DNA from 2 places in the Cellulosimicrobium sp. NPDC057127 genome. Region 1 is predicted to be linked to the other one. Evidence: riboswitches for the same ligand, from Rfam matches in the RefSeq annotation. Region 1 holds a riboswitch; the other holds the start of a gene.
The links. A riboswitch is a leader RNA that binds a small molecule or an ion and turns the genes downstream of it on or off. The one in region 1 is predicted to bind S-adenosylmethionine.

Region 1 (10,988 bases):
ATGGTCGTCGTGGGCAGGGGCGGCAGGGCGAGGCGCCCGGCCTGGGCGGCGGCGCGCTCGGCGTACGGCTCGCGCGCGACGTCCGCGTCCGTCAGCGCGGCCGCCCGCTCGCGCACGGCCGGCACGACGACGCCGGTCGCCGTCGCGCGGGACGCGACGGCCGCGCTCGACGCGGCCAGCTCCTCGGCCACGGCGTCGCGCCCCGCGGTGAGCGCACGGGCGAGCGTCGCGACCTCGCCCACCTTCTGGTCGGCGAACGCGAGCCACTCGCGCAGGCGCGGGTCCAGCGCGGTGCGCGGCGCGCCCGGCGTCCCCGGCTCGGCGAACGTCTCGTCCTCGACGTCGTGCGGCACGTGCAGGAGCGACGTCGAGGTCCCGACGGCGAGCGCGCCGGCCCCGAGGCCGCGCACGGCGTCCACCACCTCGAGCCGCGCGGCCAGGTCCGCGCGCCAGACGTTGTGGCCGTCGACCACGCCCGCGACGAGCGTCTTCGTCGCCAGCCCGGACACGGTGCCGTCCGCGGCGGACCCCGTCGGCACCGCGCCCTTGACGAGGTCGACGGCGATCGCGTCGACGTCGGTCCGCGCAAGCAGGGCGAGCCCGTCCAGCGGCGCCGCACCCGTGCCCGCCCCCGCGTCGTCGGACGCCCGGCCCTGGAGCCCGCCGTACGGCGCGGCGACGAGGATCGCCGGGCGCACCCCGCCCGCCGAACCCGGGCTTGTGTGGCTCCCGGCGGCCTGCGTGCCGTCCAAGCCGGGGTTCGGCACAGGGCGGAGATCGGTCGCGAGCACGCGGTACGCCCGCTCCACCGCCGCGGCGAGGTCGGCGGGCGGCACGCCGACCGTGTCGGTGACGAGCACCGGCTCGTCGAGCTGCACCCACGGCGCGCCGGCCGCGGCGAGCGCGCGCAGCAGGTCGGCGTAGGCGGCGACGACGTCGTCGAGGCGGTCGAGCGGGCGGAACCCGGAGTCCGGGCCCACGGTGTCGTCCACCTTGGCGAGCGCGAGGAAGGTCACGGGCCCGACGACGACCGGCCGGGTCACGACGCCCGCCTCCTTCGCCTCGACGAACTCGCGCACGACGAGGTCGTCGACGAAGCGGACCGGGGTGTCCGGCCCGATCTCGGGGACGAGGTAGTGGTAGTTCGTGTCGAACCACTTGGTCATCTCGAGCGGCGCGTCCTCGCCCTGGCCGCGGGCCACGGTGAAGTAGCCGGACAGATCGAGACGACCGTCCGCGTCGGTGAGCGACGCGAACCGTGACGGGACGGCCCCGAGCGTCGCGACGACGTCGAGCACCTGGTCGTAGAAGGAGAACGAGCCGGGGACGGACGCGTCGTCGGCGTCGAGCCCGAGCTCGACGAGGCGCCGCACGGTCGCGAGGCGCAGCTCGCGTGCCGTGGACTCGAGCTCGTCGGCGCTCGTCCGCCCGGCCCAGAAGGCCTCCACGGCCTTCTTGAGCTCGCGGCGGCGCCCGATGCGCGGGTAGCCGAGGACGGTCCCGGCGGGGAACGGCACGGGCCCGTCGGCCGGGAAGTGGGTAGGGGAGGGTACGGAGACGGTCATGATCGATACCTCTTGCTGGTCCCGGGGACCGGTCAGACGGGGCTGCCGTGCGTGGCGGCGCCCGTCGTGGGCAGGGAGGTGCCGGTGACCCACGGCCCGCTGGCCAGGTCCGGGACGAGCGGGGACGGTACGGCGCCCGAGCTGTTCGGGCTCCCACCGTCGGTCCCGCGCGTCCCGCCGCCGAGGTGGACACCCTCGAGCAGGTCGAGTGCGGCGTGGTGCTTGTTGAACGTGTACACGTGCAGACCGGGGGCGCCGGCGTCGAGGACGCGCTGCGCGAGGTCGACCGAGTACGCGATCCCGTAGGCGTGCTGCGCCTGCGGGTCGGGCAGGGCGTCGAGCGCCTCCAGCAGGTGCCGGGGAGCGGGGACGCCCATGAGCTCCTCGACGCGGCGGAGCCGTCGTGGCTCCGTCGTGGGCAGCAGCCCGGCGAGGATCGGGATCGTCACGCCGGCCGCGCGGGCCTCGGCGACGAAGTCGGTGTACGACGACGCGTCGTAGAACAGCTGGGTGATCGCGAAGCTCGCGCCGGCCTGCTGCTTCTGCCACAGGCGGCGGACCTCCTGGGCGCGCGTCGTGCCGGCGGGCCGGTTGCCGTCGGGGAAGGTCGCGACGGCGATGGTCAGCGGCCGGGCCGCGCCGCGCAGGGCCGACGACGGGTTCGCCGCGCAGCGCGACGCCTCGACCTCGCGCAGCAGGGCGACGAGCTCGATGCTCGAGCGGACGCCGTCCGGCGCGGGCCGCCAGTCGGGCTGGTCCTTCGGCGGGTCGCCGCGTAGCGCGAGGAAGCTGCGCACGCCGGCGTCGAGGAAGTCGGCGATGACCTCCTCGACGTCCTCGCGCGACGCGCCCACGCACGTGAGGTGGGCGATCGGCAGCACGGGCGTGCCCTGGACCAGGCGCGCGATGACCTCGCGCGACGTCGCGCGGTCGGTGCCGGCGGCACCGTAGGTCACGGACACGAAGTCGGGGTGCGTCGCGACGAGCCGGCGCGCCGTCTCCCAGAACTTCGGCGCCGCGTCGGGGCGCCGGGGCGGCATGAGCTCGAACGACACGGTGGGACCGTGCGTGAAGGATGCCTCGTGGACCATAGTCACTCCATCGACCCTGGCGTTAGCACCTTTGTCCTCGGGAGGCTTCCGTCGGCGGGTTGCTGCGGTGTCGTCGAGCCAGGACTCTCGACCGCTCTGGATGGTTGCCCTCGATCGTAGAGGCGATCCGCCATGCGGTCGAGAGCGCCCGCCTGATGAGACGACGTGACGACGGGTGAGATGCGGCAGGCCCGAGTTCCCGCGGGAGCGGGCGCCCTGCCCCCGCTCCCGCGGTCGGCGGGCGTCCTGCCCCCCCACGGGTTACGGTCGGTCCGATCCTGCGACGGAGGTGCCGACCCGTGCCGAACCGCTCGTCCCGCGCCCCGCGCGCGTCACGTCCGATCGTCGTCCTCGGAGCAGCGCTGCTCGCCGTCGCGCTCCTCGTCGCACTCGTCGTGCCCGCCGGCAGGTCCGCGGCCGCGCAGGTCGAGACGGGACGCCTCTCGCTGTTCAAGCGGATCGAGAACCTCGACACCGGCTCGTCCGAGGGCCGGCGCGAGCTGTGGACGATGCACGCGCGGAACCTCGACACCGGGCAGGTGATCGAGGGGGACGGGCTCAACGGCGTCCAGTCCCTCGAGGTGCCGGCGGGGACTTACCGCATCTGGGAGTCCGGCGGCGTCGACGGCTACCGGTTCCAGAGCTGGAGCTGCGGGGGCGACGACATCCTCGACCCGACGCCCGAGGTCGTCGTCCCCCCGGGCGGCACGCTGACCTGCACGGTCGACAACGAGGCGATCTTCCCGACGCTCACGCTCGTCAAGGACGTCGTGGGCGGGACGGCGTCGCCCGAGGACTGGACCCTGCGCGCGCAGGGGCCCTCCGCGATCGCGGGTCCCTCGGGCTCCGACGCCGTGACGCGCCAGGAGGTCCGCATCGGGCAGTACACGCTCTCCGAGGAGGGCGGTCCCGACGGCTACCGCAGCGACGGGTGGGCGTGCGACGGCGCCGACCTCGCCGGCGACGTCGTGACGATCGACCTCGCGGCCTCGGTGACGTGCACGGTGACGAACGTCGGACCGGTCGCGCCGACCGCGCCGACGCTGACCCTGGTCAAGGACGTCGTCGGGGGCCCGGCGTCCCCGGGGGACTGGACGCTCGCCGCGGCCGGCCCGCAGACGCTCTCCGGGACGACGGGCTCGGCCGACGTCACGGCCGTCGAGGTCGCGACCGGGACGTACGCGCTGACGGAGGACGGCCCGCCCGGGTACGACGTCGCGTGGGCGTGCACGGGGGCGGCCGCCGGCGACGGCTCGGGAGGCGCGGTCACGGTCGCCGAGGGCGAGGACGTCGTGTGCACGGCGACGAACACGTGGACCGGCGCGACGCTCACGCTCGCCAAGCTGCTCGAGGGCGAGCGGTTCGCCGTGCCGGAGCACTGGACGCTCACCGCGACCGGCGCGGCGACGACGGTCAGCGGGCCGTCCGGGTCGGACGCCGTCACGGACGCGTACGTCCCCGCGGGTGACTACACGCTCGCCGAGGACGGCTGGAGCGGCTTCGCCGCCGGTCCGTGGGAGTGCACGGGCGCGACGGTGACGGGCGACGTCGTCGCCGTGCCCGAGGGCGGCGACGTCACGTGCACGATCACCAACACGCCGCTGCCGTCCCTGCTCACGCTCGTCAAGGAGGTCGACGGCGGGCCCGCGGCCCCGGAGGACTGGACGCTGTCGGCGACCGGGCCGGGACCGGACGGGGCCGACGCGACGATCTCGGGGCCGTCCGGCAGCACCGCGGTGACCCAGGTCGACGTCGGCGAGGGCGTGCACGCGCTCGCCGAGTCCGGAGGACCGCCGGGCTACGAGCAGGGCGCGTGGGAGTGCGTCGGCGGGCTGCTCCAGGCGGGGGCGAACGTCGTCGTCGGTCCGGACGAGGACGTCGTGTGCACGGTGACCAACACCTACGTCGAGGCGACGCTCACGCTCGGCAAGGTCGTGGTCGGAGGCTCCCCCGACCCGGCCGCGTGGACGCTCAGCGCGAGGTCCGCGGACGACGTCGCCGTCCTCGAGGGACCGGCCGGCAGCGACGCCGTCACGTCCGTCCCCGTCCCGACGGGCAGCTACGACCTCGCCGAGACGGGCGGGTTCGGCGGCTACGTCTCCGAGGGGTGGACGTGCGACGGCGGGACGCTCGACGGGTCCACCGTGACGCTCGTGCCCGGCGACGACGTCACGTGCGTCGTGACGAACCGTGCCGAGACACCGCACCTCACGCTCGTCAAGGAGCTCGACGACCGCGGCTACACCGGCGACGCGCAGCCGACCGACTGGACGCTCGGCGCCACGGGCGAAGGCCGCACCATCGCAGGGGTGACGGGCAGCCCGGAGGTGTCGCACGTCGCGGTCGAGCCCGGCCGCTACGTGCTCACCGAGTCGGGCGGGCCGGACGGCTGGACCGCGCTGCGCTGGTCGTGCGACGACGCGCGCGTCGTGCGCTCGCTGTCGACGACGGTCCCGGGCACCGCGGTCTCCACGGTCGTCGTCGAGCCGGGCGACGACGTCACGTGCACCGTGACGAACCACTGGCAGGCGGGCACCCTCACCCTGCACAAGGCCGTCGTGGACGACGCCGCACCCGCCGACGACTGGGAGCTCACCGCTGCGGGCCCCAGCCCGGTCTCCGGGTTCGACGGCAGCCCCGACGTCACCGCGGTCCCCGTCGCCGAGGGCACGTACGACCTGTCGGAGACCGGCGGCGCCGTCGACTACACGGCGGGGGACTGGGTGTGCGACGGCGGGGAGCTCGTCGACGCCGACACCGTCCAGGTGGACGACGGCGCCGCCGTCGTGTGCACGGTGACGAACACCGTGGTCCAGCCCCCGCCGACGCCCACCCCGACCGACCCGACGACGCCGCCGACGGACGGCCCGACCCCGGACGACCCGGGCACCGGCACGGACGACGGGCCGGGTGGCACGGAGGACGGCGCGGACGACGGCGGGACGGGCGCCATGGCCGCGACCGGCGCGAGCGTCGCCGCGCTCGTCGCGGCCGCGTTCGCGGCGCTCGCGGTCGGCGCCGTGCTCCTCGCCCTGCGCCGGCGAGCGGGCTGAGGGCCGGCGACGTGGGCGGCGACGTGGCCGAGGACGACGCACCTCCGCGCCGCAGGTCGCTGCGCGAGACCGTCACGGTCGTCGTGCTGTCGGTCTCCGCGGTGCTGACCGCCTGGAGCGGCTTCGAGGCGAGCAAGTGGGGCGGGGAGATGTCGATCGCCTTCTCGCGGGCCTCGTCGCAGCGCATCGAGGCGGCGCGCGAGGCCGCGACAGCGGACGCCGCCCGGGCGGTGGACCTCCAGGTCTTCAGCCTGTGGCTCGAGGCGTACGCGACGGACGACACCGAGCTCGAGGAGTTCACCCGCGCACGGTTCACGGACCACTTCGCCCCCGCGTTCGAGGAGTGGACGGCGCAGCGGCCGCTGCAGAACCCCGACGCGGCGCGCAGCCCGTTCGCGCTCGACGCGTACGTCCCGCCCGGGGAGGTGGAAGCCGCGGAGGCCGACGCCCGGGCGGACGCCTACTTCGCCCAGGCGCTCGTCAACAACCAGCGCGGCGACGACTACACCCTGGTCACCGTGCTGTTCGCGCTCGTCCTGTTCTTCGGCGCGTTCGCAGGGCGGTTCCGCTCCGAGCGCGCGTCGTGGACGATGGTGGGGGCGGCGTGCGTGCTGCTCGTCGTGGGCGTCGGCTTCCTGCTCGCCTTCCCGAAGATCCTCTGACCTGCGCGAGGAGGCGCGATGGAGCGCACGACCACCGACCCCGGCGACCTCGTCGCGTCGGTGCCCGACCGGTTCCGGGACGACGTGGCCCGGCTCGACGCGGAGATCTCGCGCGTCATGGCCGGCCACTCGCGGGTCCTGTGGGAGGGGGTGTTCTGGGGCGGCACCGCGCAGCGGATCATCGGCTACGGCGACCTCGTGCAGCAGCGGTCGCGCGGCGAGCCCGTCGAGTGGTTCGTCGTCGGGCTCGCGGCGCAGCAGGAGCACGTGAGCCTCTACGTCAACGCGGTCGAGGACGGGCGGTACCTCGCGGAGACGTACGGGCCGGAGCTCGGGGACGTGAAGGTCGGCAAGGCAGCGGTGACGTTCCGGTCGCTCGACCGCGTGGACCTCGACGCGCTCCTGCGGCTCGTCGCGCGGGCGGCCGCCCAGGTCGACCCGACGCCGCAGCCGACCGGCGAGCTCGAGGTGGCGGACGACGGCGCGCGCGACCTCGTCCTGCGCCGCAGGTTCCGCGCGTCCGCCGCGGACCTGTGGCCGGACGTCGCGGAGCCGGCAGGCCTCGCGCGCTGGTACGGCGTGGTCGAGGGCGACCCGCGCGCGGGCACGACCGTCCGCCTGCGCATGACGGCCGAGGACGGCGAGCCGGTCGACGAGGCGAACGTGCTCGCGTGCGACCCGCCGCGCTCGTTCTCCGTCGACCAGGGCGGCTGGCGCGTGTCCGTCGCGCTCACGCCGCGCCGCGGCCGCACGACCGAGCTCGAGCTGCGTCACCGGCTCGGCCCCGAGGACGACCCGGGCGACATCGGGCCCGGGTGGGAGTACTACCTCGATCGGCTCACGGCCGCGCGCGGCGGCCCACCGGCCAAGCCGTTCGACACGTACGTCGAGACGCTGCGCGGGCACTACTCGGCGTGACCCACGGGCCCGTCGCCTGCGGCGCGGACCCTGCGGACGAACCGGACGAGCTCGTCCGCCATCGCGTCCGGCTCCCAGGTGTGCTGCGCCCCCGCGACGGCGCGCGACGCGCCGTGCGGGACCGCCGCGGCGATCGCCTCGGCCGCGGGCGGCATCTCCGGGAAGGTGCTGGTCCCGTAGACCGCGAGCACCGGGACGTCGACGCTGCCGAGCGAGCCGTCCTCGAGGGCCGCGGTGGCCCACACGAGCGACTGGCCGTCGGCGCGCTGGCTCGCCGACGCCCGTGCCAGCTGCTCGAAGTCAGGCGACGCCCGCATGCCGTCGAGCCACTCGGGCGGCATGTCCTTCATGTACTGCTCCGTCGCGCCGACGTGGTCGCCCGCGTCCAGCCGGCGCTCGAACTCGTCGATCCACTCCTTCGTCGTCGCGGCGTCGTCGCCGAGCGGAGCCTCCCACAGCACGAGGCCGGTGACGGGCAGCCCCGCGTGGGCGGCGGCGAGCGCGATGGAGCAGCCCGACGAGTGTCCGCACAGGACGGCGCCGTCGCCCGACCCGCCGTCGGCGACGGAGATCGCCGCCGCGACGGCGGCGAGCTCGCGCTCGAGGTCGAGCACGCCGTCGGCCGGGCTCTCGCCGCGCCCGAGCCGGTCGAAGACCATGGTCCGCACGCCGCGCTGCGCCACCCGCTCGGCCGTGCCGGTGGTCACCGGGTCGACCGCGCGGAACGGCCCGGCGCCCGCGACGAACACCAGCCCGGGACCGTCGCCGTACCGGTCGTAGGCGATCGTGTCGCCGCGGCTCGTCATCACGTGCTCCGTCATGGTGCTCCCTCCGATCCGCCCGGCGGACGCCGGGTCGAGGGTGAGACCCGCCGGCGCCGCGCGACTCATCGGCGCAGCAGGTCGGCGGGGCGCCCCCTAGGCTCGGGGGCATGGATCTCGAGGAACGTCTGGCCGTCTTCATCGACTACGAGAACCTCGCGCTCGGCGCGCGCGAGCACCTGGGCGGGATGGCGTTCGACTTCGGGCCGATCGCGGACGCGCTCGCGGTGCGGGGGCGGGTGGTCGTGCGCCGCGCGTACGCCGACTGGTCGTACTTCGACGAGGACCGCCGTTCGCTCACGCGCCACCAGGTCGAGCTCATCGAGATGCCGCAGCGCATGGGTGCGTCGCGCAAGAACGCGGCCGACATCAAGATGGTGGTCGACGCGATCGAGATGGCGTTCGAGCGCGACTACATCTCCACGTTCGTCATGTGCACGGGCGACTCGGACTTCTCCCCGCTCGTGCACAAGCTGCGCGAGCTCAACAAGCGGGTGATCGGCGTCGGTGTCGAGAAGTCGACGTCCCGGCTCCTGCCGCCGGCGTGCGACGAGTTCCTCTTCTACGACCGGCTGGAGGGCGTCGACGTGCCCGACGAGCCGGACGAGGCCCGCGGTGCGTCGCGCCGGCCGTCGGGGCGTCCCGGTGGCGGGGGCAACGCGCCCCGGGGACGGCGCCGCGCGACGTCGGGCACGCCGGAGAAGGCCGCGAAGCCGGAGCCGACGCGCGAGCAGTCGGCGCGCGAGGCGGCTGCGGCGCTCGTCGGGTCGGGCGCGGCGGAGCAGGAGCCCACGACCGGTGACGTCGCGCGCCCGGACGAGGCTGCCGAGGAGGCGTCGGCCGAGGGCGTCGTGCCCACGACCACGCCCGCGGGGGCCGCGCCCGGCGGCCAGGACGACGCGACCGGCGCCGGGTCGGACGACGACGCGCCGGCCGGTGAGGACGTGCCCATGGAGGTGCGGGTCGCGCAGACCCTCGCCGACCTCGAGTCGTCCACGGGCGGCGCGGTCACGGCGTCGGTGCTCAAGCGCACACTGCTGCGCAAGGACCCGACGTTCAGCGAGGCCGACTACGGGTTCCGGACGTTCGGCGAGTTCCTGCGGTTCCTCGCCGACCGGGGCTTCGTGGAGCTCGCCACGGGACCGTCGACCGGCGACCCGGAGGTGGCGCTGCCCGCCCAGAACACCGACTCGACGTTCGAGCTGCTGCGCTCGGTCGTCCAGGACGAGGGCGGCTCGGCGGCGCTGTCGGGGCTCAAGAACGCGATCCGCAAGCGGCGGCCCGACTTCAGCGAGAAGGCGCTCGGCTACCGCGGCTTCCTCCAGTTCTGCAAGGCCGCGCAGTCGGCCGGCGCCGTCGCCCTCGCGTGGGACGACGACGCCGACGACTACCTCGTCACGGTGCCGTGAGGCTCCGCCGCGCCGGGGGTCCGTCCCCCGGCGCGGCAGCCCGCGTCAGCGACCGACGAACCCGAGCAGCGCCTTGTTGACCTCGTCCGCGTGCGTCCACAGCAGGCCGTGGGGAGCGCCCTCGACCTCGACGTACTCGGCGTCCGGCACGAGGTCGCGGAACCGGCGGGCCGTGGCGTCGATCGGCAGGATGTTGTCCTTCGTGCCGTGCAGGATCAACGTCGGCTTCCCGGCCGCGCGGACGGCCTCGACGTCGGCGCGGAAGTCCTCGATCCAGGACGGCACGACGGCGTACGCGGCCACGGGGGCCGACCCGACGGCCGTGTTCCAGCTCGCACGCACGACCTCCTCGCTGATGCGCGTCCCGAGGTTCTCCTCGAGGTTGTAGAAGTCGGAGTAGAACTGCGTGAACCACGCGTAGCGGTCGGTGCGCGCGGACTCGACGATGCCGTCGAACACGGACTGGGGCACGCCCTCGGGGTTGTCGTCGCGCTCGACGAGGAACGGCTCGAGCGAGGCGAGGAACGCGAGCTTGGCGACGCGGTCGTGGCCGTGGTTCTTGACGTACCGGGCGAGCTCGCCCGTGCCCATGGAGAACCCGACGAGGATCACGTCGCGCAGGTCGAGCGTCTCGAGGACGGTGTCGAGGTCCTTGGCGAACGTGTCGTAGTCGTAGCCCGACCCGACCTTGCTCGACCCGCCGAAGCCACGGCGGTCGTACGTGATCACGCGGTGACCGGCGGCGAGGAGCTCGCGCGTCTGCAGCTCCCAGCTGTGGCCGTCGAGCGGGTATCCGTGGATCAGGACGACGGGCTGCCCCGAGCCCTGGTCCTCGTAGTACAGCTCGATGTCGGTGCTGTTCTCCTGGCCGACGGTGATGTACCCCATGGCGTGCTCCCTTGTCCGGAAACCTGGCAGAGAACGGTCGTTCTCCGCGTGGTCGCTACACTAGAGAACGATGGTTCTCCGCGCAAGGGGCCGGGGATGAACGGAAGGTGCACGATGCTCGACGAGACGACGGCGCGCGCCACGGTGACCGCCGCGGCCGACCGGCTCTTCTACGCCCGCGGGGTGCAGTCCGTCGGCATGGACGCGGTGCGCGCCGAGGCGGGCGTGTCGCTCAAGCGCATCTACGCGCTCTTCCCGTCCAAGGAGGACCTCGTCGTCGCCGTCCTCGAGGGCCGGACGCGACAGTGGTCGGACGGCCTCGAACGGTCGGCCGCCACCGCGGCCACGCCGCGGGACCGGGTCCTCGCCGTGTTCGACTTCCTCGACACGTGGTTCCGCGAGGACGGGTTCCGGGGCTGCGCGTTCATCAACTCGTTCGGTGAGCTCGGCGCCACGTCGCCGCGCGTCGCGGACGCCGTGCGCGAGCACAAGGAGTCGTTCCAGCGGTACGTGCTGAGCCTCGTCCGAGACGCCGGCCTGCCGGACGCCGTCGCGCTCCAGGTGGTGCTCCTCGCCGAGGG
Region 2 (10,988 bases), on a different contig from region 1:
GCGTCGCGCCCCCAGGCCAGCACGACGTACGGGTCCTTGCGCTCGAAACCCTTGTTCCACAGCCACCCGGCCCGCAGCAGCGCGTCGCGGGCGTCCGACGTGCGGCGCTCCTCGGCGTACTTGAGGGAGACCTCCGGCAGGAACGGCAGCGGTTCGCGCGCCGCCTCGTCGCGCAATGCGACGAGGTCCCCGAGCAGCGTCGTCGCGGCGGCCGCGTCGGGCGGCGTGAGCGTCGACCACGCGACGCCCGGTCCGCGTGGCGAGCGCCCGATCGTCACCGCGTCCCATGCGTGACCGGGGTCGCTCACGGCGAGCGCGAGCGCCTGGACCCATGCGCGGAGCCGGTGCTTGGGCCCGAGGCGGGAGTACTCGGTGCGCACCACGCGCCGCCCGTGCACCCCGGGCACCGTGCCGACGAGGGTGCGCCCGTCGGGCAGCGCGGCCCGCACGTCGAGCGTCTGCGCGGACCCGAGCAGGTCAGGGCTCACCGGCCGCCCCGCGGCGGCGTCGGCCTCGCGCGCCGCCTCGACGGAGACGACCCGCAGCGGGCCGACGTACTGCACGACGTCCTGCAGCGCGGCGCGACCGAGCTCACGCGGCGGCACCTGGCCGCGACGCCACTCGGCCTGCATCGCGCGGCCCGGGTCGACGCCGGCGAGCGCGGCGCGCAGGACGCGGTCGCCCACGCCCCACCCCGACAGGCCGGTCAGCGCGAGCGGGAGGCGGTCGTCGACGTCGTCCTCGTCGACGACGAGCCCCACGTCGAGCGTCGTCTGGGCGAACCACCGCGGCGCGTTGTCGAGGAGGCGGACGAGGTCGTCGAGCTCGACGTCCCCTGACGTGCCGGTCGAGGCGCCCACGGGTCCCAGGTCGAGCGGGGTCGGCACGAGCGTGGCGACGGCGCGGAGTTCCGCGCGCCCCTCGCGCCGTTCCCGCTCGGCCCGCCCCCTGGCCTCGCGCGCGCCGGCGAGCGCGGCCGCGTCGTGGCTGAACGGTCCGGGCACGCCCAGGGCCCCGGGCGCGAAGTTGCGCTCGTCCACGGTCTGCAGCGGGTGACGCACGACGACGTGCTCGCGCACGGGCCGGCCGTCCGGGGTGCTCGCGACGCGGTCCAGCGCGTCGAGCAGCTCGGCGACGGGGACGGCCGGGGGGCGGGCGGCGCCGGTGCGCTCGTCGGCGCCCGCGTGCACGACGACGAGGTGGTCACCCGCGGCGGCCACGGCGTCGAGGAAGATCTGCCGGTCCTCGCTGCGCGCGTCGCGCTCACCGATCTCGGGGTGGCGCGCGAGCAGGTCGTCGCCGGCCGCCGTCGTGCCCCGGGGGAAGACGCCGTCGTCCATGCCGAGCAGGCACACGACACGGTGCGGCACCGACCGCATGGGCTCCAGCGAGCACACCGTGAGCGCGCCGGTGCGGAACCCGGCGCGCGTCGGGCGCCCGGCGAGACGGTCGTCGAGCACGGCGCGCACGTCCGCGAGCCGCAGCGGGACGTCGCCGTGCGCGGAGCCCGCGGCCCGCACGTCGCCGAGCAGCCGCCGCGCCGCGCCGACCTGCCACGCCTCGGTCGGGGGCGCGTCCGCGAGGAGGGTCACCGCGCGGTCCAGCGCGTCCAGCCAGTGGCCGAGGGGGTGCACGCCGCCGAGGGCGTGCAGCACCTCGGACAGCCGGGCGACGAGCTCCGCCAGCCGGCCCGCGAGGTCGACGTCCGTCGAGCCGACGTCGTCGAGCGGCAGCGCCGGGCCGACGAACCGGGCGTCCTCGTCGGCCATGGCCGCCCCGAGCAGGATGCGGTCGAGCGCCGCGTCCCACGTGCCCTGCCGCACCTGCGCGTCGATGCCGAAGCGCGCCCGGCGCTCGCCGTCCTCACCCCAGTGCACGCCCGCGTCGACGGCCCACTGCCGAAGCCGGTCGACGTCGTCGTCGGAGAAGCGGAACCGCCGCCGCACGGGGGCGCTCGCGGCGAGGTCGAGCACCTCGGAGGCGGTGACGCGCCCGTCCGCGAGGCGCAGCAGCGCCGCGAGCAGCGCGAGGACGGGGTTCGTCGTCCCGGCGCCGCGGTCGGCGAGGCTGACGCGCAGGCGCTGCCCGGGGTGCGCGTCGTCGCCGAGCTCGGGTACCGCGCCGAACGTCGCCGTGACGAGCGGCGCGAACGTCTCGACGTCCGGGCACAGCACGATGACGTCGCGCGCCTGCAGCGTCGGGTCGGCGGCGAAGAGGCCGACGAGCGTCTCGCGCAGGACCTCGACCTGCCGCGCGCGGCCGTGGCACGACAGCACCTGGACCGAGCGGTCCGTGGGGTCGTGGACGTGCGCACCGTCGGGAGAGTCCGTCCGCAGCGCCGACTGCAGCGCGCCGAGCAGGGTCGCCGGGGGCGCGGGCGCCGCGTGGTGCGTCACGTCCGCGCCGGCGAGCCGGAGCTGGAGCTCGACGGCGTCGCGCGCGGTGGACGCGAGCAACGGGTGGCGGGCGAACGTCGGGAGGTCGGTGCGGCGCGGACGCCCGGCGCCGTCGTCAGCGCCGTCGCCGGCACCGTCACCGCCGCGCTCGCCGTCCGCACCGGCCTGGACCGCCTCCCACAGCGTGGGGGAGGGGTGCGCGAGCCACAGGTGCACGTCGCGGTGCTCGGCCAGCGCGCGCAGGACGCGCAGCTCGTCCTCGGGCAGGCGCGTGGGACCGAACACGGACAGCCGGGGCGGCAGGTCGACCGATGCCGGGTCGGCGTGCAGCGCCGCGACCGCGTCCTCGACCCGGCGCGCGGGGTCCGGTCCCGGGACGCGGTCGAGCAGCAGCCGCCACAGCTCCGGCTGCCACGCGAGGTCGTCCGGCACCTCGCCGGCGGGTGCCGCCGCGGCCGTGTCCGCGGACCACGTCAGCACGACGTCGGGCCGTTGGCGCGCGTAGTCGACGAGCAGGTCCGCGAGCCGCCGGGCCAGCGTCAGACGGCGTCCCCGCCGCACCTCGTCGCCCGGGTCGCCGACGTAGCGGGCGAGCGGGGCGGCCCACGGCTCGCCGAGGTGAGCGTCGAGCACCTCGAGCACGGACCAGGCGAGGCGCTCCGGGCGCCAGGGGTCGTCGTCCGGCTCCACGCCCGTCAAATCGGCCACGACCTGCTCCACGAGTCGGCGCGGGCCGCGGAAGTCGACGTTCGCGCACACCCCTGAGGCGCCGTCGTCGGCCCCGAGGTGGTGCGACAGGCGCTGCGCGAGCCAGCGCTCGACCCCGCGCGTGGGCACCGCGACGACGTCCGTCGCGAACGGGTCGTCCAGCGGGTCGGCCAGGACGCGCGCCAGCGGTCCGACGAGCGCGTCGGCGCGCTCGGACCGGTGCACGTGCAGCAAGGAGGACCCCCAGGGACGACAGCCACGACCGGCCGGTCGGCCGGGCGTTACGAGGAGGCTACGAGGTCCGTCCGACACGGTCGAACCGCGGTCCACAGGTGGTGCTCCGGCGCTACGGTGTCGGCGTGATGGAGCCGACGCGCCCGCGCACCCCGGCCGAACGGGCGGTGCTGGGACGACTGTGCGCAGGACAGTGGAGCGGGGCGTCGGTCGCGCGAGCCCAGGCGGCCGTGGCGACCTTCGCGGGCCGCGCGCACGCCGGCGACGACCTCTGCTTCGCGCCCCGCGTGCCCGACGACGTCCCGCGACTTCCCCCGATCGAGGACGGCACGCGCCGATGAGGTCCCGGGCGACGACCCCGTACACGGCTCGCGACGGCGCGAGCCCGGCGACGGTCGCCGCCCTGTGCCGAGGGGCGCTGCTCGCGCAGCGGGCGCGGATCACGAAGCTCCAGGTCGACGTGCACTCCGATGAGCCGTGGCCGGCGGAGGCGGTGGTGGCCGTGCAGGAGCTCGACGATCTCCGGGTCGCGCGGCAGGGCCGGATCGCGCGACGGCTCGGGTGGGAGCCCGGCATCGCCGTGGAGCTCGATCCGCGTGACGACCGAGAGCTCGGTCTGGCGCTCGCGGTCGCTCCGTACACGATCTGCGGGACCGGGTACGACGCCTCGTGGAGGTCCATCTGGAACGCCGACGACACCGGCACCTCCCTGTGGTTCGAGCTGCTCCCCGCCGAGCTCGTCCTGGTGCTCGACCACGTGGAGCAGCACGGCGACCGTCCGACGGACGTCGTCGTGGCGGACGGAGGACTCGGCGGGGCGAGTCACTGACAAGTCGGACGCGGTGCATCGTCGGCGTCTGACCTTCGTGGAAGATCCCTCATCGCACGGGTACGACCTCTTCGGCATCGACGACTTCGAGGACTGGCTCCGAGAGTTCGACGCATGCCGCCGGAGCGATCCGACCGCGCTGGAGCCCCGGAGCTGACCGGGAACAGGTGATCTCCTCGATCATCGGGTCAGGCGCGCGTCGGCCAGGGGCTCCAGCGGCCGTCGGGGAGCCCGGCGAGACGTCGGCGGGCGGGCGCGAGACCGCGGCGGCTGCGTCGACCCTCGCCAGCACGAGTGTCGTCGTCGGACCAGGTCACATGCCGGACCCATGCGGTGCGCGGGTCGTCCCACGCGCGCCGGATCCCCTCCGCGAAGCGGCCGGTGGCCACCGCGAGGACGAGGTGCTCGATCCGTTCCGCCTCGGACTCGGCGGAGTCGTCGCACGCGTCGCACCCGCACGCGGGGAACGACTCCTCGTGCAGCGCCCCGGCGAGCACCTGCACTCCCGGGAGTCCGGTGACGACGACCGTCAGCGGTGCCGCGTCGTCCGCGGCGGGTACGAGCCGCACGACCCGCTCGGCGGGTTGGGCGAGGTGCCGGATCCCCGCGAGCAGCGGGTGCGCCGGTTCCTCAGCGGTGTGCGCGGACACGTCCAGACCACGCAGGTCGGCGCTCGCGACCGCGACGTCGTACGTCGCCTCGAGGTGCGCCACGAGCGCGTCGGCGACGTCGACGACCGGCGCGAACCGTTCCGGGTGGGCGCTCACCGAGTACGTGTCCTCGGGCGGGCCGTCGAGGTCCGTCCAGCGCTCGCCGTACTCGTACGGCCGCCCGTCGGCGTCGTGGTACACCTGACGCGGGATCGGCGGGCGGACGTAGGCGGGCACGTCGTCAGGCTAGGCCGACCGCGCGCCGTCGGGCACGAGGATTCTCCCCGCGGGCGACGCTCAGGCGTGCAGCGCCTGCTCCACGTCCTCGATCACGTCGAGCGGGTCCTCGAGCCCCACCGACAGCCGCACGGTCGTCTCCGCGATCCCGACGGCCGCGCGGCCCTCGGGCCCGAGCTTGCGGTGCGTCGTCGTCGCGGGGTGCGTGACGAGCGACTTCGCGTCGCCGAGGTTGTTGGAGATGTCGACGACCTGGAGCGCGTCGAGGAACGCGAACGCTCTCTTCTTGGCCGTCTCGGGGTCGGTCCCTCCGGGCACGGCGAGGTCGAACGTCACGACGGTGCCGCCGCCGGACTGCTGCGAGCGCGCGAGCTCCGTCTGCGGGTGCGAGTCGAGGAACGGGTAGCGCACGCGCGCCAGCCCCGGCAGCTCCTCGAGCGCCCGCGCCACCCGCTCCGCGTTCGCGTTCTGCGCGGCGACGCGCACGGGCATCGTCTCGAGACCCTTGAGCAGCACCCACGCGTTGAACGCCGACAGCGTCGGCCCGGTGTTGCGGATGAGGGTCTGCACGGGCCCACCGACGTACTCCTCGCTGCCGAGGATGGCCCCGCCCAGGACGCGGCCCTGACCGTCGATGTGCTTCGTCGCCGAGTACACGACGACGTCCGCGCCGAGCTCGAGCGGCTTCTGCAGCAGCGGCGTCGCGAACACGTTGTCGAGCACGACGACGGCGCCCGCGGCGTGCGCGAGCTCACTCACGCGCCGCACGTCGACGATGTCCTGCATGGGATTGGACGGCGTCTCGAAGAACACGACGTCCGCGGGCGTCGCGAGCGCCTCTTCCCACTGGGAGAGCACGTGCCCGTCGACGTAGTCGGTCCGCACGCCCCACTTCGCGAAGATCTCGTCGAAGATCACGATGCTCGACCCGAACAGCGCACGTGCCGCGACGATGCGCGACCCGGACCGCGCGAGCGCCGCGAGCGACGTGAACACGGCCGACATGCCCGACGCGGTCGCGTGGCACGCCTCGGCGCCCTCGATGAGGCGCAGCCGCTCGGTGAACGTGTGCACGGTCGGGTTGCCGTAGCGCGAGTAGACGAACCGGTCGACCTCGCCCTTGAACGCCGCCTCGGCGTCGGCGGCGCGGTCGTACGTGTACCCCTGGGTGAGGAACAGCGCCTCGGACGTCTCCTGGAAGTCCGTGCGCGCGTTGCCGCCGCGCACCGCGAGCGTCGCAGGCCGCGCGGTCGCGGGCAGCGGCTTGCGGCCAGAGCCGCCCGGCACCCCGCCCGGCACCTCGTGCCCGACGCCGTCCGCCGGGCTCATCGCGCGGCCTCGCCGTCCGCGGTACCGGCCTGGGCGGCGTCGTACGTGGTGACGGGCAGGCCGCGGACCTTCCAGCCCTCGACGTCGCGCGCTCCGGAGAACCCCTGCGCGCCCTCGAAGCCCTCGACGACGTTGTACGACGGCCCGATCCCGGCGGCGGTCGCGGCGCGCGCGGCACCGATCGAACGCTGGCCGGACCGGCACAGGAAGACGACGGGTCGCTCGTCGCCCGGCGTGAGGCCGGCGTCGGCGAGGCGGTCGAGGAACGCCGGGTTGGGCCCGAGGGGCGTGACCCACTCGTCGAACACGACGTCGTGGCCGAGGTCGGCGACGTCGGGAACGCCGATGGTGCGCCACTCGCCCTCGGTGCGGACGTCGACGAGGACCGCGCGCGGGTCGTCGGCGAGCAGGTCGAACGCCTGCTGGGGGTCGATGTCGCCGGCGTAGCCGGCGGCGGGCCGGGCCTCGGGCAGCGAGGTGCGGCGGGGTGCGGGGTTGCTCATGGTGTCCTCCATCGATCGTGGCAGTAGCACCCTCGCCCGTGCTTGGACGACACGGGGGGTTGCTGCGGCGTCGACGTGCCACGTCACTCGGCCGCTCCGGATGGTTCCTCGGATCGTACGGCACGCCGACCAGCGGGTGGGACAGCCGTCTCGACACGTGGGCGCATGTCGACACCGGGCGGTGAACAGCCCGCCGCTCGCGATGTGAGACACGCTGCCCAGTCCTTGACGCGTCTCCGAGCCTCGCTCATCCTGGTGCGCAGGTCATGAGTGCCAGCGCGAAACCCCGGTTTGCTGGCCGGCAACCCTCCTCTCGCGGCGGGGTGCCCCGGGTGACGACCAGGCCGCACGCCGACCGGTGCGCGGCAAGCGCGGGGAGCACCTCCCCGACCCGACATCGGAGGACCGTGCCGTGACCGCTCTCGCCGACACCACCTGTACGACCGACACGCCCGCGCTGCTGCCCGTCGTCGGCAGCGACACGCTCGTCCCGCTCGTCGACGGGCGCAGCGTCCCGTACGCCAACCTCGACGTCGCCGCGTCGGCGCCCGCCCTGCGCGCCGTCGCCGACCGCGTCACCGAGGTGCTGCCCCTCTACGCGAGCGTGCACCGCGGCGCCGGCTACCTGTCGCAGGTCTCGACCGCCCTGTACGAGGCGGCCCGCGCGCGGATCGGGGCGTTCGTCGGCGCCCGCGGCGACGACGTCACGGTCGTCACGCGCAACACCACCGACTCGCTCAACCTCCTCGCGGGCTGCGTGCCCGAGAACCCGGACGGCACTCCCGGCCGTGTGCTCGTCCTCGACGTCGAGCACCACGCCAACCTCCTGCCCTGGCAGCGCGCGGGCGGGGCGACCGTCCTCGCCGGAGGCACGAGCGTGGCCGAGTCGCTCTCCGGCCTGCGCACCGAGCTCGGCCGCCTCGACTACGCCCTGCTCGCCGTGACCGGGGCGTCGAACGTCACCGGCGAGGCGCTGCCCGTCGCCGAGGTGGTGCGGATCGCGCACGACGCCGGCACGCGCGTCGTGCTCGACGGCGCCCAGCTCGTCCCGCACCGCGGCTTCTCCCTCGCGGGGACCGGCGCGGACTACGTCGCGTTCTCCGGCCACAAGACGTACGCGCCGTTCGGCGCGGGTGCGCTGGTCGGGCGCCGCGACTGGCTCGACGCCGGCACGCCGTACCTCGCGGGCGGAGGCGCGGTGCGCCAGGTGCGCGTCGACGGCACCCAGTGGCAGGCGGCGCCCGCCCGGCACGAGGCGGGCTCGCCGAACGTCGTGGGTGCGGTGGCGCTCGCGGCCGCGTGCGACGCGCTCGCGACGATCGACCCCGCGGACCTGCACGCCCACGAGTCCGCGCTGCGCGCCGCGCTCGTCGACGGGCTCGCGGAGATCGACGGCGTGCGGGTCGTGACGGTGTGGCCGGACGCGGCCGACCCCGTCGGCGTCGTGACGTTCTCCGTGACCGGTCACGACCCGGGCCTCGTCGCGGCCTACCTGTCCGCGGAGCACGGCATCGGTGTGCGCGACGGCCGGTTCTGCGCCCACCCGCTGCTCGCCCGCCTCGGGTACGACGCCGGTGCGATCCGCGCGTCCGTCGGCGTGGGCACCACCGGTGCCGAGGTCGCGCGCCTCGTCGCGGGAGTGCGCGCGTACGTCGAGCACGGGCCGTCCGTCCGGTACGCGGTGGTCGACGGGTGCTGGACCGTCGTCGACGACCCGCGTCCCGTGCCCGCGGGATCGGGGCTCGAAGGACTGTTCGCGACCGCCGCGGCAGGATTCCTCGCCGATGCCGCGGGGTGCGGCCCGGCCGACTGACCGAACCGGCGGCCCGGGCTCGACGCGCGACCGCCCGGACACGACGAGGGCCCCGCCGTGGACGGCGGGGCCCTCTGCTGCGTCGTGGCGGCGTGAGTGCCGTGGGCTACTTCTTGAAGGCGTCGCGGACGTCGTCGCCGGCCTGCTTGAGGTTGGCCTTGGCCTGGTCGCCGTGACCCTCCGACTCGAGGCGCTCGTCGTCCGTCGCCTTGCCGGCGCCCTCCTTGAGCTTGCCCTTCGCCTCTTCGGCGCCGTGCTCGATCTTGTCTCCGAGACCCATGAGGTGCTCCTCTCGTCGGTACGTCTCGACCCTAGGCACGTGGCTCCCTCCACGCACGTGGTGGAACGTCCTCGAGAGGCACGCCGACGTGGGGAGACGTCACCGACGTGGCGTGATGCGCCCCGACAGGTGGAGCCGGCCGGTGCGGTCCCACGCCTGGTAGGCGAGGCCCTCGGCCGGGCCGTCCGCGCCGTCGGGCACGGCAGCCGCTACCTGCCCGACGGCGTCCCGCACGCCCGCGGGCACGGCACCTGCCGGGCGGATCGCGACGTCGACGGTGCTCGGCAGGAGGACGGGCTTGGCGAAGGACACGGTCCAGTCGTACGTCTCGCCGCGCGCGGGCCCGGCCTCGGCGAGCGCGCGCGCGGCCGTGTACATGCCGTGCGCGATGGCCCGCGGGAAGCCGAACGCCTTCGCCCCGAGGGTGGACGTGTGGATGAGGTTCCGGTCGCCCGACACCGCGGCGTACGTCCGTCCCGTCCCCGCTCCGAGCGTCCAGCGGGCAGTCGGCAGCGGCGGGGCGAACGTGTCAGCACCAGGCGTCACCCCGGAGTCCTGGGGCGCTGACACGTCGGGCACGCTGACGCCCTTCGCGAGGTAGGTCGACACCCCGCGGAACGCGAGCGTCGTCGCGGACAGGCCGGAACCGGCCGCGCGCTCGTCGTCGGTCCGTCCGACGGACACCTCCGTCACGAGGTCCACCTGGGCGCCGCGCCGGTGCGGGCGCAGGCCCTGCGCCCACGCGCGCACCTCGAGCGTGTCGCCCAGGCGCACGGGGCGCACGAGCGACACCGAGTTCGCGAGGTGCACCATGCCGACGAGCGGCAGGGGGAAGTCGCCGCGTACCATGACCGCCGTCGCGAGCGGGAACCCGAGCACGTGCAGGTACCCGGCGGGCAGCGTGTCGCCCGGCGCCTCTCCGACGACGGCGACGTACCGCGCCAGATGCTCCTCGCTCCCCGGGCCGCCCGGCTCCGCGCCGTCCCCGGTCGCGACACCCGCCACGCGGTACGTCACCTCGGGCAGCGCCAGCTCGCGCGACCCGCCGCCGGGCAGCCGCGCGGCCGCGGCCATCCGGCCCGACCCCACGACGCCCCGCGTGAACAGGCGCCCGAGCCCCGGGATCGCCGGCAGCGTCTCGACGCGCGCCGGGGCGGTCGCCGCCGTCACCGGCCCACCAGGTTCTGGCCGCACACGCGCAGCACCTGACCGTTGACGCCCGCTGCGCCCGGCGAGGCCAGGAACGCGATCGCCTCCGCGACGTCGACCGGCTGCCCGCCCTGCTGCAGCGACGCGACGCGCCGCGCGACCTCGCGCTGGACCAGCGGGATCGAGGCCGTCATGTCCGTCTCGATGAACCCGGGCGCGACCGCGTTCGCCGTGCCACCGAGCTCCGCCAGGCGCGACGCGAACGCGCGCGTGTGGCCGATGACGCCCGCCTTGGAGAACGCGTAGTTGGACTGCCCGCGGTTGCCCGCGATGCCGCTCGTCGACGCGAGCGACACGATGCGCGGACGGTCGGAGAACCCGTTCGCGCCGAGCAGGTACTCGGTGATCCGGAGCTGCGCGGCGAGGTTCACCGCGACCACCGCGTCCCACTGGTCCGCCGACATGTTGGCCAGCAGCTTGTCCCGCAGGATGCCCGCGTTGTGCACGAGGACGTCGAGGCCGCCGTGGCGGGACCGCGCGTGCTCGAGGATGCGCGCGCCCGCGTCGTCGGCCGTCACGTCGAGCTGCAGCGCCGTGCCGCGGATCTCGTTCGCGACCTTCGCGAGCGCCTCGCCCGCCGCCGGGACGTCCACGACGACGACCTTCGCGCCGTCGCGTGCGAGGGTCCGGGCGACCTGCGCGCCGATGCCGCGGGCCGCGCCGGTGACGACGGCGACCTTGCCGTCGAGCGGGCGGTTCGTGGTGCTGGGTCCGGCCGGGGCGACGGCGTCGGTGCTCGGTCCGGCGGGGGCGGCGGTCTCGGTGCTCGGGCTGGCCGCGCCGTCGCCTGCCGTCGTCGG

Region 2: it holds a riboswitch for S-adenosylmethionine, as region 1 does, so the genes downstream of both, ACFTZA_RS00810 (aminotransferase class V-fold PLP-dependent enzyme) here and ACFTZA_RS06195 (methylenetetrahydrofolate reductase) in region 1, are expected to answer to the same signal.

The regions. Positions count from the first base shown of each region.
Region 1 covers NZ_JBHUUP010000004.1:254,892-265,879, reverse strand. Annotated here, with positions in the region: gene metE (5-methyltetrahydropteroyltriglutamate--homocysteine S-methyltransferase) at 1-1,565, opposite strand, end outside; gene ACFTZA_RS06195 (methylenetetrahydrofolate reductase) at 1,598-2,656, opposite strand; SAM riboswitch class I at 2,661-2,763, opposite strand; gene ACFTZA_RS06190 (hypothetical protein) at 2,956-5,709, shown strand; gene ACFTZA_RS06185 (hypothetical protein) at 5,733-6,371, shown strand; gene ACFTZA_RS06180 (SRPBCC domain-containing protein) at 6,390-7,289, shown strand; gene ACFTZA_RS06175 (alpha/beta fold hydrolase) at 7,277-8,110, opposite strand; gene ACFTZA_RS06170 (NYN domain-containing protein) at 8,221-9,519, shown strand; gene ACFTZA_RS06165 (alpha/beta fold hydrolase) at 9,565-10,407, opposite strand; gene ACFTZA_RS06160 (TetR/AcrR family transcriptional regulator) at 10,522-10,988, shown strand, end outside.
Region 2 covers NZ_JBHUUP010000001.1:183,167-194,154, forward strand. Annotated here, with positions in the region: gene recC (exodeoxyribonuclease V subunit gamma) at 1-3,329, opposite strand, end outside; gene ACFTZA_RS00785 (hypothetical protein) at 3,464-3,679, shown strand; gene ACFTZA_RS00790 (hypothetical protein) at 3,676-4,167, shown strand; gene ACFTZA_RS00795 (DUF6226 family protein) at 4,356-5,054, opposite strand; gene ACFTZA_RS00800 (O-succinylhomoserine sulfhydrylase) at 5,115-6,383, opposite strand; gene ACFTZA_RS00805 (rhodanese-like domain-containing protein) at 6,380-6,886, opposite strand; SAM riboswitch class I at 6,892-6,993, opposite strand; SAM riboswitch class IV at 7,149-7,264, shown strand; gene ACFTZA_RS00810 (aminotransferase class V-fold PLP-dependent enzyme) at 7,299-8,699, shown strand; gene ACFTZA_RS00815 (CsbD family protein) at 8,806-8,979, opposite strand; gene ACFTZA_RS00820 (MaoC/PaaZ C-terminal domain-containing protein) at 9,079-10,149, opposite strand; gene ACFTZA_RS00825 (3-oxoacyl-ACP reductase) at 10,146-10,988, opposite strand, start outside.